Regions from separate parts of the Paenibacillus sp. JJ1722 genome, predicted to be linked through region 1. Evidence: riboswitches for the same ligand, from Rfam matches in the RefSeq annotation. Region 1 holds a riboswitch; the other holds the start of a gene.
What was found. A riboswitch is a leader RNA that binds a small molecule or an ion and turns the genes downstream of it on or off. The one in region 1 is predicted to bind thiamine pyrophosphate.
Positions count from the first base shown of each region.

Region 2: linked by a shared signal. The riboswitch ahead of tenA (thiaminase II) and the one ahead of ACM1ND_RS04840 (ECF transporter S component) in region 1 are both predicted to bind thiamine pyrophosphate.

Region 1 is NZ_CP182500.1:1,047,041-1,055,037, reverse strand. It holds gene ACM1ND_RS04865 (MetQ/NlpA family ABC transporter substrate-binding protein) at 1-212, opposite strand, end outside; gene ACM1ND_RS04860 (methionine ABC transporter permease) at 489-1,160, opposite strand; gene ACM1ND_RS04855 (methionine ABC transporter ATP-binding protein) at 1,153-1,878, opposite strand; gene ACM1ND_RS04850 (energy-coupling factor transporter transmembrane component T family protein) at 2,018-2,809, opposite strand; gene ACM1ND_RS04845 (ABC transporter ATP-binding protein) at 2,784-4,247, opposite strand; gene ACM1ND_RS04840 (ECF transporter S component) at 4,247-4,843, opposite strand; TPP riboswitch at 5,093-5,204, opposite strand; gene ACM1ND_RS04835 (TatD family hydrolase) at 5,248-6,045, opposite strand; gene ACM1ND_RS04830 (polynucleotide kinase-phosphatase) at 6,066-7,997, opposite strand, start outside.
Region 2 is NZ_CP182500.1:4,711,676-4,719,672, forward strand. It holds gene ACM1ND_RS20865 (glycosyltransferase family 4 protein) at 1-1,166, opposite strand, end outside; gene ACM1ND_RS20870 (transporter) at 1,150-2,415, opposite strand; gene ACM1ND_RS20875 (glycosyltransferase) at 2,420-3,541, opposite strand; gene ACM1ND_RS20880 (NAD-dependent malic enzyme) at 4,047-5,768, shown strand; TPP riboswitch at 5,861-5,963, shown strand; gene tenA (thiaminase II) at 6,100-6,789, shown strand; gene thiM (hydroxyethylthiazole kinase) at 6,864-7,706, shown strand; gene thiD (bifunctional hydroxymethylpyrimidine kinase/phosphomethylpyrimidine kinase) at 7,703-7,997, shown strand, end outside.

The sequences.
Region 1 (7,997 bases):
TTAAGCAGCGGCTTCACGATATCCAGCACATCTGTCATCGGTGGGATTAGCGTTGCTACTTTCAAGGTCACTTCTTTTTGGGAAGTTGCTTCTTTAGACTGTGTTTCTGGAGCAGCCTGCTTTTGACCACCGCATCCGGCAACCAGTAGCATAACGACAGCAAATATTGTAAGTAGTTTCAAGTTCGTTTTCATGTTGTTTTTCCGACTCATTTGATGAGGAACCTCCAAGTAAATTGTGATTGGGAAGATAAAAATGAGTTACAGTACAGCCGCAGCCGCTTCGCGTGCAGATTGTTCTTCCGATCGCTGTTGAAATGGGATTCTCTCTGATTTATAACACAATTTATAGGTTAGAATCCCATTTCAAAGGCGAACGCTGACGCTTCTCCAGAACAATTCTGTCCGCTCCGCTTTTGAGGTACTGTAAAGTCATTTTTATTTCCCATAGTGGGTGGTGCAAGTGTAGCGAAAAGTTACATTTTTGCCCTATCGCTTGTCGATCCGGCGGGATATGGTGCTTCCGGTGAACTGGATCGTTTGTACAAAAATAATCATGATGACGATGGTGAACGCCATCAAGCCTGTTTCAAAACGCTGGTAACCGTAGCGGATGGCAAAATCGCCTACCCCGCCGCCGCCCACAATGCCCATCACCGTGGAGTAGGAGATGAAGCTAATGGTTGACGTGGTCAAACCCAGTACAAGCCCGGAACGAGCTTCCACGTACAGAAATTTAAAAATAAGCTGGAGGGTGGATGCCCCCATAGAAGTAGCGGCTTCAATTACACCCTTGGGCACCTCAAGCAATGATTGCTCCACCAGCCTCGAATAATAGGCGATGGCCACCACTGACAAGGGAACCGTTGCAGCCATCGTGCCCAGCGCCGTCCCTACGACCAGACGTGTAAATGGAATCATAAACACGACGAGCAACAAAAACGGGAACGAGCGGATGACATTGACCACACTGTTCAATAAGGTGAACAGCAGTCGATTTTCATATTTTTGCCCTTTGCCGCACAAATACAAAATCGTTCCTGCCGGAAGCCCTAACAGTACAGCTGCTGCGATAGAAATCCCCACCATGATAAACGTCTCCCCGATGGCTTTCCATATCTCAGACTGGTATTGCGCAATGATGCTCAGCATTTCATTCATCAGCTTCACCTGCTTCCGCTGTTGAACCTACCGCAGCGTCAACTACACGTTGCGTTGAAAGCAGCTGCCCATCCCGCATTTCTGATACACGGGTACAAATATTGCGTACCACGTCCATATCGTGCGTTACGATTACAATGGTAACTCCCAGTTCCCGGTTGATCTCCCGTAACACGCCCAGAATATCCGCGGTCGTCTGCGGATCAAGCGCCGAGGTCGGCTCATCACACAGCAGCACCGCAGGTCGATTCGCCAGCGCTCTGGCTATCGCCACACGTTGCTTTTGGCCTCCGCTCAGTTGTGCCGGATACTGTTCTGCTTTATCAGCTAAACCGACGAATTGCAGGCATTCGCGCACACGTTCCGCTCTCTCTTTTTTCGCGACACCTGCCAGCTCCAACGACATTGCCACATTTCCACTGACCGTCCGATTGTGAACAAGATGATAATGCTGAAAAATCATCCCTATCGATCGCCGCGCTTCACGGAGACGTTTTTCCGGCATGCGAGTCAAATCTTCCCCGTTCACAACCACGTTTCCCTCATCCGGCCTTTCCAATACATTCATCAACCGGAGCAACGTAGACTTACCGGCACCGCTGGCACCTATGATACCGTGAATTTCCCCCTCCTCCACTTGAAGGGACACGGATTGAACCGCATGAAATTGGCCGCTTGAGGTGGTATAATGCTTGCTTACCTGATGCAGCGTAATCATGAAACCTGGCCTCCTGATGATCCATTTCTCAGGGAAAATGTAATAAGCCCGCCAGCCCAGGCGGGTCTGTACGAGCCGTCAATTCCCATTGCATTAATATACCACAGAGCAGAAAACGGGCAAAGCCTTTTGACAACAATTAACGTACATCCCACACCCCCACGTAAGGAAAGCAGATACCGAGTCCCCAAGCCACCGTAAGCATGATGACAAAATAGAATATGAACACAATATCTACAGCCGAATAGCCAATCGCATAATAATACGTGCGTTTGGTTTCATTAGTAAAACCCTTGGCTTCCATAGCAATAGCAATTCGCTGTGCACGCCGGATACTTTGAGCGAGCAGCGGAATTGCATACCTGCGAAGCGTGGCATACATATTCCATTTGGACACATGCTGATGTAAACCTCGAATACGATGGGCTTGTCTCAATGCCTGGAATTCCTCCACCATCATGGGCATCAACCGCATGGCTGCCAAAAAGCTATACGCATACTTCGGAGAGAGCCTCCATTGCTGCATCAGTGAATAAAAAAGGTTCACTGGACGAGTCGTTAAACCAAACAGCAACCCTACCGCCGCCATACTCAGCGCACGAAAGCCCAGATGTATACCCCGATAAAAGCTTTCCTGCGTAATATGGATCAGGCCCCATGTCCACCAGGTCGTCACCCCTTTGCCGAACATCATCATGCCCGTTGAGGTTGAAATAAACACCAATATAAAGGGAGATCCATACAGCAGCAGCCGCTTCCATGGATGGCCTGACCAGACAAGCAGCAGCAGCATAGCACACGCAACATTAAACATGACATTCGGATCATGGATGACTATAACGACCACAAACAGTATGGAAAACATAACAAGCTTTAGGCCCGGATTCACGCGATGCAGCCATGTTTTATGATGGGGAAAGGATAGGTTCATACTGGAGTTCCCCTTTCTGAATCCGCCATATATTGGTACAATATCGACGGACAATTTCCGGGTCATGCGTGACCATCACAATGGCCGTGCCTGCCGCTCTCAGCTGCTCCAACATATCCAGCATGACAAAGGTATTACGCGCATCCTGCCCAAAAGTCGGTTCATCCAGCAGCAGCACTTCCGGCTCACGGATCATAGCCGTAGCAATACTCAACCGCCTTTTTTGGCCCAATGAAAGCTGATACGGATGACGCTCGTCCAGCCGCTCCAGTCCGAACTGTACGAGCATCCGATCGACCCGTTCCCGGCACTGTTCAACGGTGAACAAGCTCTTGGGTAACGAATACTCTAGTTCCTTTCGTACGGTGTGTGCTACGAATTGCAGCTCGGGATTTTGAAACGCGAACCCGATACGCTCTGCCAGTTGTTCCGTACTGCCTGCCTCAATTCCGCGCACGCTATAACGTCCCTGTGTGCGAAGTAAGCGCATCATGGAGAGCAGCAGTGAGCTTTTGCCAGCCCCGTTTTCACCGACCACGCCAATCCAGTCGCCAGGCTTCACCTGCGCATGCTCCACATAAATCACTGAACTTAAACCGCGGAGGCCACTAAAATGTTCCAGCTCCAGCAAATCAATCCCTGTACCATTCCCCGTACCATTCTGCTGTGTCACTGATTCACTCCAACGCGGCGAAGACGATTCACTCCATACTCCCGGGTACCACACGCCATACTCGGACAATGCCTGCCGCTGCCCATGAAATACTTCTTCCGCCCTTCCATCCGCAATGATCTCCCCTTGAGCAGAAAGCACCACAATCCGGTCCACATCATGGACAATTTCATTAATTTTATGCTCCACGATCACCAGTGTCTGGTCTACCGAAATGTTTCGAATGGTATCCCACACCTGTGTAGTGCCTTCCTCGTCCAACAAAGCCGTGGGCTCATCCAGAAAAAGCACTTCTGGCTCCATAGCCAGCACAGACGCAATCGCCAGCCGCTGTTTCATTCCCTGTGACATGCTGCCAATGGGCATGTGTATATCATCCGTTGATAGACCAACCTGTATCAGCAGCTCGCGAATACGGGATCGCATCTGCTCACGAGGAACCTGATTATTTTCCAACACAAAAGCCAGTTCCTCGTCTGCATATGACATACAAAACTGCGTATCAGGATCTTGAAATACAATACCTGAGACACTTGGGATTACAGCAGCATCGCATTTCATAGGCACTTCTATCGTGCGTGGAATCAGACCGCTTAACACTTGGAGCAGCGTTGATTTACCGCATCCACTCGGTCCCAGCAACAGCAGCTTTTCCCCCTTGCGGACAGACAAAGACATATTGTGAAAAAGCAGCTCCTGCTCACCGGGGAATTTCAACCGAAGACGGGTGATCGAAGCCACCACATCTTCGGTTGCCTGGCTCATCAATCCAGCCCCTTATAATCTTGTTCCGTTGCGGGTCTCAAACTTCGCGTGACTCCGGTTACCTCCAATGCCCTAGCCAGATAGAACGCGAATACCCCGGCAATCACAATGCTGCCAATCATGCGAAAACCAATAAACAAAACATAGTTCCAGGTCGAAAGCTGATCAATATACCCGTAGCTGAAGTCTAAAATCAGAGAAGCGACAGCCGCCCCGGCCGCAGCTAGCGAAGCAACCCACAGGTTTGCGTTCCGATACAGAAAAGCCGCAAAAAATAGCTCCGCTCCCAAGCCTTGCAGCAGGCCATAGTACAAAGTGGACATCCCCCATTCGCTTCCCAAAAAAGCACTGACCGTTGCCGCTGCCACCTCTGCCAAAATTGCAACACCCGGCTTGCGAATGATGAGATAAGCAAACGTGCCTGCCATAAACCACATGCCATACATCAGTTGCTCGGCGTGTAGACCGAATGGTTTCATCAAATCATAGGCAGGTCCCCATATTTTGTAGACTAACCCGAACACAACAGCGATCACAATCGTGACCAAAATATCAGTCAGCTTCAACCCTTTGGACGCTCTTACAGCAGTATTCATTATTGCGTGCTCCCCTTTTTCCTTATAATTGGCCTCTTGGCCATAAAAAAAAGCTTGTCTGGAGCTGAATCTCCAGGCAAGCTTTATGCGCAGTAAAAGGTGAAGCACCATACAAAACATCATTCGTCGATATGCCTTATATAACCAGTAGTCTAAGCTACTACACTGATACCAAGCCAAAGTCAGGGTCAAGGTAAAATGCTAGGACATACATTGTATCTATCGACAACCGCGAAACAAGCGGCATTCCTGTATAGTGTTCTTGGTTTCTCTACGCTGGCATTACCCAGATCAGATTTCACGGTCAGTGGCAAGGGCCACCCTCTCAGCCTGACTTTCTCAAGCTCCCGACAATGCTTTTTTAATTCACTATAATATATACCACATCTATGGCTTTGACAATCCTATAATCCGAAGAAACGTTTGGCTGTCTCCGTCGTGGCGATTTCGATCTCCATCATGCTTCGGCCTGTACATTCGGCAACCGTAGCAGCAATGTGAGCGAGATACATGGGCTCATTACGCCCTTCTTTAGGCTTCACGGGCAAATTACGCGGGGTCAAAAATGGTGCATCCGTTTCAATCATCAGACGGTCCAAGGGAATATCTCTGACCAGTTCACGCAGATGTTTGCCACGCCGTTCGTCGCAAATCCAGCCGGTGATCCCGATATACAGTCCCATCTCTACATACGTATGCAATTCTTGTTCCGTGCCTGTAAAACAATGCACCACTGCTTTATCGACAAGCCCTTGATACTCCCGCAGCATAGCAACAAAATCCTCATGTGCATCTCGTTCATGAAGAAATAACGGCATATTAAGCTCACCCGCCAGTTGGATTTGCTCCTCAAACCATCGGCGCTGCACATCACGCGGCGAAAAATCACGGTTATAGTCCAATCCGCATTCCCCTATGGATATGACCTGCGGCTGACTCGCCAGCTGGCGGAGCTGCTGAATCGTATCTGCGCTGCAGTCTTTGGCATCATGGGGATGCACGCCAGCTGTCGCATACAGCTTGCCCGGATAACGTGCTGCATACTGAGAAGCCTCCCGACTGCTGCGGACACTGGTCCCGGTAATAATCAGGGGTGAAATCCCTACAGCTGCGGCTCTCTCTACCACCTGTTCCCGATCCGCATGAAACGAACGGTGCATCAAGTTCACGCCAATATCAATTAACGGTGTACCCCTTTCCATCTCAATCCCTCCTTCGCAAACTACAATCTCGGATCAATCGGCTCCGATTCCAGAGATAGCGCGGCAAGGACGCATTCATGAATACGATCTACCGTATCCTTGCGGACAAAACGTTCCACGCCTTCCATACCAAGCGCTCCTTCCATCAGGGCATGACGCTCCTTTTTGTTCGTTCGACGCTGCTTCAGACGCTTTAAATTCTCAGAGGCAAGATAATCCATACCGTAAATGATGTGCAAATACTTCCGGCCTCTCACCTTGATTGCAGGCTGAATCATCTTGTCCCGATTTTTCATCAAAAAGCGTTCCGGCTTGATCACAATCCCTTCATGACCATCCTCTGCCATCTCGTTCCACCAGCGAATGACCTCTTCCTCGCTTGCTTCGTCCGTGATCACGCGGTACTCTGTCTCCATAAACAGGGAAGACAGCCCAGCCAGCTCCCGGTTTTGCTCCATATGCCAAATATGAGAATGGTCGAAAAAAGTCTTTCCGCTGTGTGCCAGTGTATGGAACGGTGCAATACGAATTTCATCCAGACCGTCCACATCCCAGCAATATTTTTGAAAAGCATCTTGAAACGTTACGGCATTCGCGTACTTCTGTTCCATTTCCTCCAACCAGTCTCCAACCTCTCGACCTGCAACCTTCGCCTGCTTCAGCTTGTCTACCAGCTTACTGCGATCCAACAGAGCTGCCTCCCCCACATGCGCATACTGTGCAGCAATCAGTTCCCGAGCCTTGAGATTCCACGGTACAATTTCCGCATCCAGCAATACAAAATCCGTCTGGTTCCGTTCAAAATATCCAGCAGTCCGTAAATCCACATTAAGCTTCTCCATCACTTGCTTCCCAAGGCTTTGTTCAAAGAAAGCTCTCCCACTCCGACTATAGATCGTGCCCAATGTCGGGTAGCCTACATATTGAACAGCGGCCTGTTCGTTTTTGAATAATAGCAAAATAGCCCGGCTACCCATATGTTTTTTCTCGGCCACCATCGTTTGTACTCCTTGCCCGCGATAATAAGCCAGCGCCTCACGTGGATGCTCCAGATATCCTTCCTCTGCAGACACCGCTGGAGCAGGGCTCATCGTCGGTGGAATATACACCAGCTCCTCCATGGGTACCGTCACATGTGACACGGTATCTATAGCGGATTTGATCCATTCTCCTTGTACGCGCACTTCGCCATACGATTCCGTCAGCACACTGTAACCAGCGATTAGCTTGCGTAAATTCGGCGGGGAAAACCGTTTTCTCTGCCACCGGACAAGTGGGCTATCGGGATCATTCGCATAATTCTCATGTGCCGGAACGCTGACAAATTCCTTTTCCGGATAACGATAAGCGGTCAGCATACCGCCAAATACCACACCCTGATCAATATTCACCGTCTGGTTCACAAGGGTAGGCTGCGGTCTCGGATCATGTCCCCATACTACTATTTCTCCCGATTCATGGTCTACGAACCAATCCTTGCGGATCGGTTTTCCGTTCGCATCCTGTCCTTCCGTATCTCCATAGCGGCAATAATCAGAAATACGTGCCGACTGTTTGCCAATAAAATGATCCTTAATCCCGGCATGAGCCACAACCACATGTCGCAATCCATTTCTGCCAAAAATAAGATGAGAGGGTGCATGTAGCAGAAAATCCCTCAACTCGCTTCTAAGCTGTTCTGCCGCTGCCTTGCCCGCTTTTTGTTCATATTGGACCAGTTCCTCTGCAAATCGTTCATCGCCATGACTGAGAGTCACCTTTCTTCCATCGAGATAACGGCCGATTTTCCAGCCATGATTACTGTCAATCATATACGCTAGTCCGGCATCCACGTGCTTTTTCCAGAACTGCACCGCTTGTAACGATTCTGGGCCACGGCTCATCACATCCCCGACAGATACTAGTCTTCTGCCATCTGGATGATGGTATAGTCCTTCCGTATCTTCCGTATA
Region 2 (7,997 bases), 2.4 Mb from region 1:
CAATCTTCCATCAACTGCTCAAACGCAGCAGCCGTATGATCAAAATGGAATCTTAACGCATATTGATACGCCCGCTCACGGATGGCCATGTAATCTTCGCCGCCCTTTGCTGCTCTTTCCATTTGTTCAGATAATCCTCGGATGTCGCCGTGAAAGCATAGATACCCGCTCTTCCCAAAATCCGTTGCATCCACCAGACCCGGTGAATTGCTGACAATGCTAGGGGTTCCAACGGCTGCCGCTTCGGTAATCGTCAAACCCCAGCCTTCACGTAAGGAAGGAAATACGAGCGCGTGGGCACGACTCATCAGCTCCAGCTTATGCTCTGCTGAAACAAATCCGTAAAAGGTAATATCGGCTTGCGATTGCCCCTGTTCATCCGGTTCTCCGTATGTCAAACCATACTGTTTCATAATCGGCACTAATTGTTCTGCCACATAGGTTTTATCGGTTTTTCCGGCAATCCATAACATAGCCTGAGGGAACTTTTCCTTGAGCTGCCCAAAGGCCTCAACGACCAGATCAATACCTTTATATTTGACGAAGCGCCCAGCATACATGAAGGTCGGATTAGGCTCCTTCGTTAAAAATTGTTCGCGCGGCCAATGATCAAACTCAATGCCTTCCGGTAAAAGATGAACACGATCCGGGTGAAAGCCCAGCTTAAGTAGATCATATCGAGTAGACGGAGATACCGTAAGCGTCCGATCCTTACGAGCCAGCTTAAGCATCAAGGGCTCCATATGAAACCCAATAACATTTAGTGGGAATTTGGCGTTCTCAAACCATATTTCCCTTGTTAGCTGATGTATGAAAAAAATCCGTTTGGATGCCTCCACCCAAAATCGGGTAAAGAATTGATGCGTATTCGCCTGGTTAATCACATAGTCGATCTTCCCTCGATGACGACGGTAATAGCGCATCGCATAATAAATAACACTGTATATGTTCCCTTTTCGAATATACGTAATACCGTCAATAACTTCATGCTCAGGCATCCCCTCAAATTGGGGTGAAAAATGAATGAACTGGAAACGTCCTTGCTGTGAGCGTTTAAGCATTTCATGGGTAAAAATTTCTGCTCCCCCGCTTTTAGGTGAACGAATGTCACGCCAGGAAAGCAATAGAACTACGGTTTTACCGTCCTGTTCATGTATGGTATTCATGGGGTAAATCCCCCTTTATCTTTATTTTGAACAAATGCACATAGGCGTCTATCACAAAGTAGAGAGCCATAGCCCCGTAAACTATGAACTCAGATAGCAAAAAATCTACCGGATCTGTGTGGGCAATATGAAAGGCTACTAATAAAGCCGCGGCTCCTGCCATCAGACTGAACATAAATTTTCGTCTGCCCACCAATACGTGCACATGCACAAAAAACAGCACGATGGAAAATAGCCAGTACACCCATCCTCCCCATGGAATATAGGCCTCGGCCGATTGGTAAGAGGCTCCGAATAATATGGGAATAGAGGATGGGAACACAAAGGTTGTGCCCACATATACACAGATCGCAGCTACAGCCATTAAACCGGCATAGACGGCAATCAACTTGCCCAAAGCTTGGCGGTCATGCCCCTGCGCACCGATCTTTGGAATAAAAGCAGCAATTAGGCTATACGAAACGTAATAGACCAACTGGCTGTACTTCAGCGCAATGGCATAGCTGCTGGCCTGCTCAGGAAAGTAATGCTGTACATACAACATGTCGATGGAGATACAAAACAAAATGAATAAATTCGTCATAAGGCTATCGGTGAAATCCTGACCCAATGATTTCCATAACCCAGAAGGGATATGTTCTCCACTGTATGTGAATAAGGACAAGCCACGAGCCGAAACGATCCAGCCGTGGAGCAGCGACAGCAACATTCCTCCACAGCTTGCTAACAGTAGGGCTTCCAGCTTTAACCCCAGTGCAGCCAGAACAAAAAACAGGCTCAGCTTCCCTAATACCTCAATGTAATAGTTCACATTGAGCGCCAACATGCGTTCCCTGCCCTGTAAATCTCCGCGGCACGAACTTACAAGAATATGCAGTCCAATCAAGCCATACAGCATGAACAGCGGACCGGATTCGACACCTAATAGCGAACGCAGTAACGGATGAAAGATGAGTAAAATGATCATGGCAAGCACGGTTAGCACCAAAGGTGCTTTGAGTAATAGAGAACCGAGCGGTAAGCTTCGTAGCGCAAGCTTTTGGTCTCCCTTAGAGACCAGTTTGGCGGTTAATAGCTGGATGGATAAACCCAAAACGGATAAAAGTGCAAAAAGTGCCAGCAGCGCATTCGCCTGGCCATAAGCTTGTCCCGTAAGATACCAACTCGCTGCAATGTGGAAGAAAAAATTAAATCCGTTAAGCAGCACATTAAAGAGAGGGAACATCAACGATCGCAATCGGTTGTTCACGTTGTTATCTCACCCGCCGATCCAGTCGCCAAATATCAATGATAGAGCGTAAAAAACGAATAGAATCCTTCCAGACATGGATGTGCGAGCCATCGCGGTCAATACATTTGACGGGTAATTGCAGCACACGAAGCTGGAGTCGCTTGGCAATAAACATCATTTCTAGATCCAGCGCCAGTCCGAGCTGTTCCTTTAAATGCGGAAACATCCGTTTCACTGCAACCGAACTCATCACTTTAAGCCCAGTCTGCGAATCTACCACACCTGTTGGTAAAAAAGGACGGGAAATGACCCGCTTACCAAAGCTGACAACAGATCGCAATAAAGATCGATTCTCGGCGGTCATATCCTTGGTTCCGATCACGACATCATAATAGCCCTGCTGAACAACATTAATCATTCTGGCAATATCCTCAATAAAAAAGGAGTCGTCCGCATCCACAAATACGTAGTAATCCGCACCTATGGTCCGCATCCCTTCCAGATACGTCCCTGCCTTACGTGTATTGCGTCCCAATTCCCTTGTTTGAAGCAGCGGGCTAAGATTCTGATTAATCCTGTTTACGGACAAGTCCGTTGCTGCCTCCAGCGCTTTAATCAAGGCATTGGTACCATCGTGACTGCCATCATCAATGAGATAAATCGAACCTTCAATAATATGGCTGCGGATAAAGGCTTGCAGTCGTTCAGCAAAGGTTTTGACATGAACAAAACGTTGCTCTTCGTTATATACAGACAAGATAAATGCAATATGTTGGCTTTTGGTCGAATACTCGGGATAGAGCAAGCTTTGTATTTCCGAAAGCATTTCTTCGGTGTCATTGGCTTGCCAAAATAGCAGGCGCAAACGGCCTACTCCGGTGATTTGCACCATATGCTGATCACTGAACGGAATTGTTACATCCGTCACCAGTAACAATGGCATTTGCGGAAATTGGCTACGGATCTGATTGGCTTTCCGCACCGCCTGCCCCGGCTCCCTATAATCAATCAGGCAACAACATGCGTTCTCGTAGACTGAAGCTGCCTCCGTGTCCTCGCACTGTATATATTGGTAAAAACAAATCACATTGGGATAATCAATAGCCCTGTCGTTATCGCTAAAAATGGCTATAGGTCCCTGCACACAAACCTCTCCTTTTCCTCCGAATAGTTCTATTTTGTTGAAAAAGAATTAAGAATGTTTGCTTATAGGAGTTAAATTAATGTCCAAATACTTCATATTTCCTTAACAAAATAGCTGACACTCCATGATATATAAGGATATAAGAGAAGAAAAACTGATTTTCATATTTGATAAAAACAGAGTATTTAGACCTGATTCATTAGAACCAAAACCATCAGAATAAGTTAGTGCATCCATATCGAAAATTAGTTCTTTTAGATCAACAGAGGGAAGAATATATGGTTATTTTGTCATAGATAAATAGAAGAATAAAACAGATTCGCACGTCCATACTATGGACAACATGTCATCTTGAGGATTTTGCAAAAATCCGATAAGCGACTTTCAATGAACAAGATATAGATCGAAATGGTTTAGTTCGTCTATATCTTGCACTTCGGAGCGACTGAAATCGAATTTTGTGAAATCCTTACAATATGTAAATGAAGAGAAGGAAGGTCTTTCTATGGAAGCATTTTATGTCAATCGCGATGGGTCATTATCTACTCCATTACGGGGAAAGGATGTGTTGGCAAATCCTCTTTTGAACAAAGGTGTCGCTTTTACAGAAGAAGAACGCAAAGAGCTGGGTTTGGAAGGAATCCTTCCTCCAACCGTCCTTTCATTGGAGAAACAGAGCGTACGGGCATATCAGCAGTTTCTCGCACAACCCACCATGCTGCGTAAAAATGCTTCTCTCAACGACCTTCACAACCGAAATGTCGTACTCTACTACCGGCTGCTAACCGATCATTTGAGTGAAATGCTGCCCGTAGTCTACACGCCGACCGTAGGAACCGCGATTCAAGAATATAGTCACGAGTACAACCGCCCTGGAGGCGTATATTTGTCGATAGATAACCCGAACGGTATTGGACAAGCATTCCATAATTCTGGTTTGAGCGGCCATGATGTGGATCTGATTGTCGTGACAGATTCCGAAAGTATTTTGGGGATTGGTGACTGGGGCGTCGGGGGGATTAACATTGCTATTGGCAAGCTTGCAGTATATACGGCTGCGGCAGGCATTCATCCTGGGCGGGTGCTGCCAATTGTACTGGATGTAGGCACGAATAATGAAAAGCTGCTGAATGATCCACTGTACATCGGAAACCGCCATAAACGAGTTCGCGGAGAAGCCTATAACCAGTTTATTGATACTTTTATCAGCAAAACGTTAGCGCAATTCCCGAAGGCGCTTTTACATTGGGAAGATGTGGGTAGCGTAAATGCGCGCCATATTATAGGAAAATACGGTCAAAGCATACTCACCTTCAACGATGATATACAAGGTACAGGAGCAGTGACCCTGGCTGCGATTCTTTCGGCGGTGGGTGTCACCAAGACTCCGCTGCGTGAACAAAAAATACTTGTTTTCGGCCCAGGGGCTGCAGGGATCGGTAACGCTGATCAAATTCGGGGCGCTATGATCGAGGATGGCCTTTCCGTAGATGATTCATTCAAGTCCTTTTGGGCCTTTGATTATCGCGGGCTGTTAACGGAAGATATGGAAGACGTATTGGAGTATCAGAAACCGTATGTGCGCAAAAAGGATGAAGTCAGCTCATGGACCCGGTCGGGTGACGGCAAAATACCGCTACTGGAGGTCATCCGTCAGGTGAAGCCTACGATATTGATTGGAACTTCCGGTGTAGCAGGTGCCTTTTCTGAAGAAATCATCAAGGAGATGGCAAAGCATGTAGAACGCCCGATCATTATGCCCATGTCCAATCCTACAAACCTTGCAGAAGCAGTACCCGAGGATTTGATCCGGTGGACAGATGGCAGAGCACTGATCGCAACCGGAAGTCCTTTTGAGCCCGTTACCTATAACGATACAAATTTTGAGATTGGACAGGCGAACAATGCCTTTGTTTTTCCGGGACTGGGTCTGGGTGCGATTGTGGTTAAAGCCAAAAGGATTACCCCTGCGATGTTTACAGCGGCAGCAGTTGCTGTTGCCAATGGTGTAGATTCGAATACGCCTGGCGGTGCGCTACTCCCTCATATCCGAAAATTACGCGAAGTTTCGTACGCTGTTGCGATTGCGGTTGCAAAAGCCGCGATTCAGGATCAGGTAGCGCAGGCGCACATTTCAGATGTGGAACAAGCTATACAAGATGCAATGTGGAAACCGAAATATGCCAAGGTCAAAGCAGTGGAAAGTGTAATTCATCACCCTCACTAAGCCCAAAACACCTAACTAGAGGAAATTTAATATTTTGTACACTATGTTTGACATAGCATATGAACGAATGTACAGTAATAGTCAAAAGAATAGAAGTCCACTAGGGGAGCCACTATGGCTGAGACAAGAGCGTATCTTGGACCCTTTGAACCTGATCTAGTTCGTACTAGCGTAGGAAAGTGGAGCCTTCGTATATAAGGTTTCAAGCGTTTTTTGCGTATTGGGCCTATTGTTGAAGCCGCTCCATTTTTCCGGGGCGGCTTTTTAGCGTTGTTCCGGAATTATATTCTTACAGGACTTCTTGCTCTTCAATTTAATGGAGGTGGGGAAATTGAGTTTTACACAAGAACTCCGTCGGCAGGCGGACGGCATTTTTCAAGCGATTTTTGAGCATCCCTTTGTGAGAGGTATTGCTGAAGGAAGTTTGACAAGGGGACAGCTGATTCACTATGTAAAACAGGACTTTGAATATTTGAACGCCTACATGCGGATATACGGCATCGCAATCTCCAAATGCACGAATCGGGAGGACATGGCTGTATTTAATGAACAAATCTCTTTTATTCTCCACAGCGAGGTTCATCCGCATCAAAATTTCTGTGCTGTCGCAGGGGTGAGCTATGAAGAGTTGCAGGGATATCCGCTCGCTCCGTCGGCCCATCACTATATCCGTCACATGCTGACGGTTGCGCATGAGGGCAGCCTGGGCGAGATCTTGGCTGTGCTGCTGCCATGTATGTGGACCTATGCCGAGATTGGTCGCAGGCTGCTGGATGAAGTAAAGCCGGATGAGTCTCATCCGTTCTATGAATGGATGGGCTTCTATGGAGACCAGCTTGATGATACAACACTCAAGTTCCGAGAACGTGTAGATGCTTGGGCAGAAGGCGCAACGGCTGCTGAGCGAGAGCGGATGATTGAGCATTTTATACTGAGCTGCCAGCTGGAATATAAGTTCTGGGACATGGCCTATAAGCAGGAAGAATGGCCGGTCCAGATACAGGAAGCGGTCTTGGAATAGTCAGCCTGGCAATTCGATGCGTGAAGTACAGTTAATGCCCTGTTGAACCACCAACTATAGAGAGGATAATCATTATGAGTACATGGGAAAAAAGTTATTCGGATCTCCTGACGAAGGTACAAAACAGCAAACCCCTCGTTCACAATATGACCAATGTGGTAGTCACTAACTTTACGGCCAACGGCCTGTATGCATTGGGCGCCTCCCCGGTGATGGCCTATGCACCCGAGGAAGTAGCAGACATGGCAAAAATAGCGGGAGCCGTCGTGTTAAACATCGGTACGCTGAACCGCGAACTGGTGGATGCCATGATCATTGCTGGACAATCGGCGAATGCACACGGTGTTCCGGTCCTGCTAGATCCGGTCGGTGCGGGAGCAACGAGCTTTAGAACCGAATCGGCACTGCGAATCCTGAGAGAAGTCAAAATCTCATTGGTGCGGGGCAATGCAGCCGAAGTCGCGCATCTTGTTGGAGAAGCGCGTGAGATTAAAGGCGTAGATGCTGGTGACAGTGCTGACAGCGGAAATGTCGATCTGGCAATTCGGGCTGCTCAAACGCTCAATACAATGGTTGTCATTACTGGAAAAGAGGACGTCATCACCGATGGGGCCGAAGCACGAATGATAAGCGGTGGAGACGCGCTGCTCACGAAGGTAACCGGAGCAGGCTGCCTGCTGACCTCTGTGTTAGGTGCCTTTGCAGCTGTTGAACCCAGCCTGCTGCTCGCAGGTACAGCAGGCTTGGCATTTTACGGTGCAGCAGCTTCCCGAGCCGCAGCACGTACCGCAGAGCTGGGGCCCGGCAGCTTCCAGATTGCCTTTCTCGACGAGCTCGCCAAACTACATACAGGTTCGCTAGAGGGGCATGTCACTGTCCGTGAAGCCGGAACAACCACAGCAGGTGGTGCGCGATGACAGACGTTCGTGTACCCAGAGCACTGACGATTGCCGGTTCGGACAGTGGCGGCGGGGCCGGGATTCAAGCCGATCTCAAAACCTTTCAGGAGCTTGGCGTTTACGGCATGTCGGCTATTACGGCCATTACCGTACAGAATACTTTAGGGGTCCACGGCGTATATCCGCTGCCACAGGAAGCAACAGCGGAACAGATCGAAGCTGTAGGATTAGACCTTGGAGTGGATGCCCTGAAGACTGGCATGCTGTTTCATGCGGGCATCATCCGTCTTGTGAGCAAGCAGATTCGAA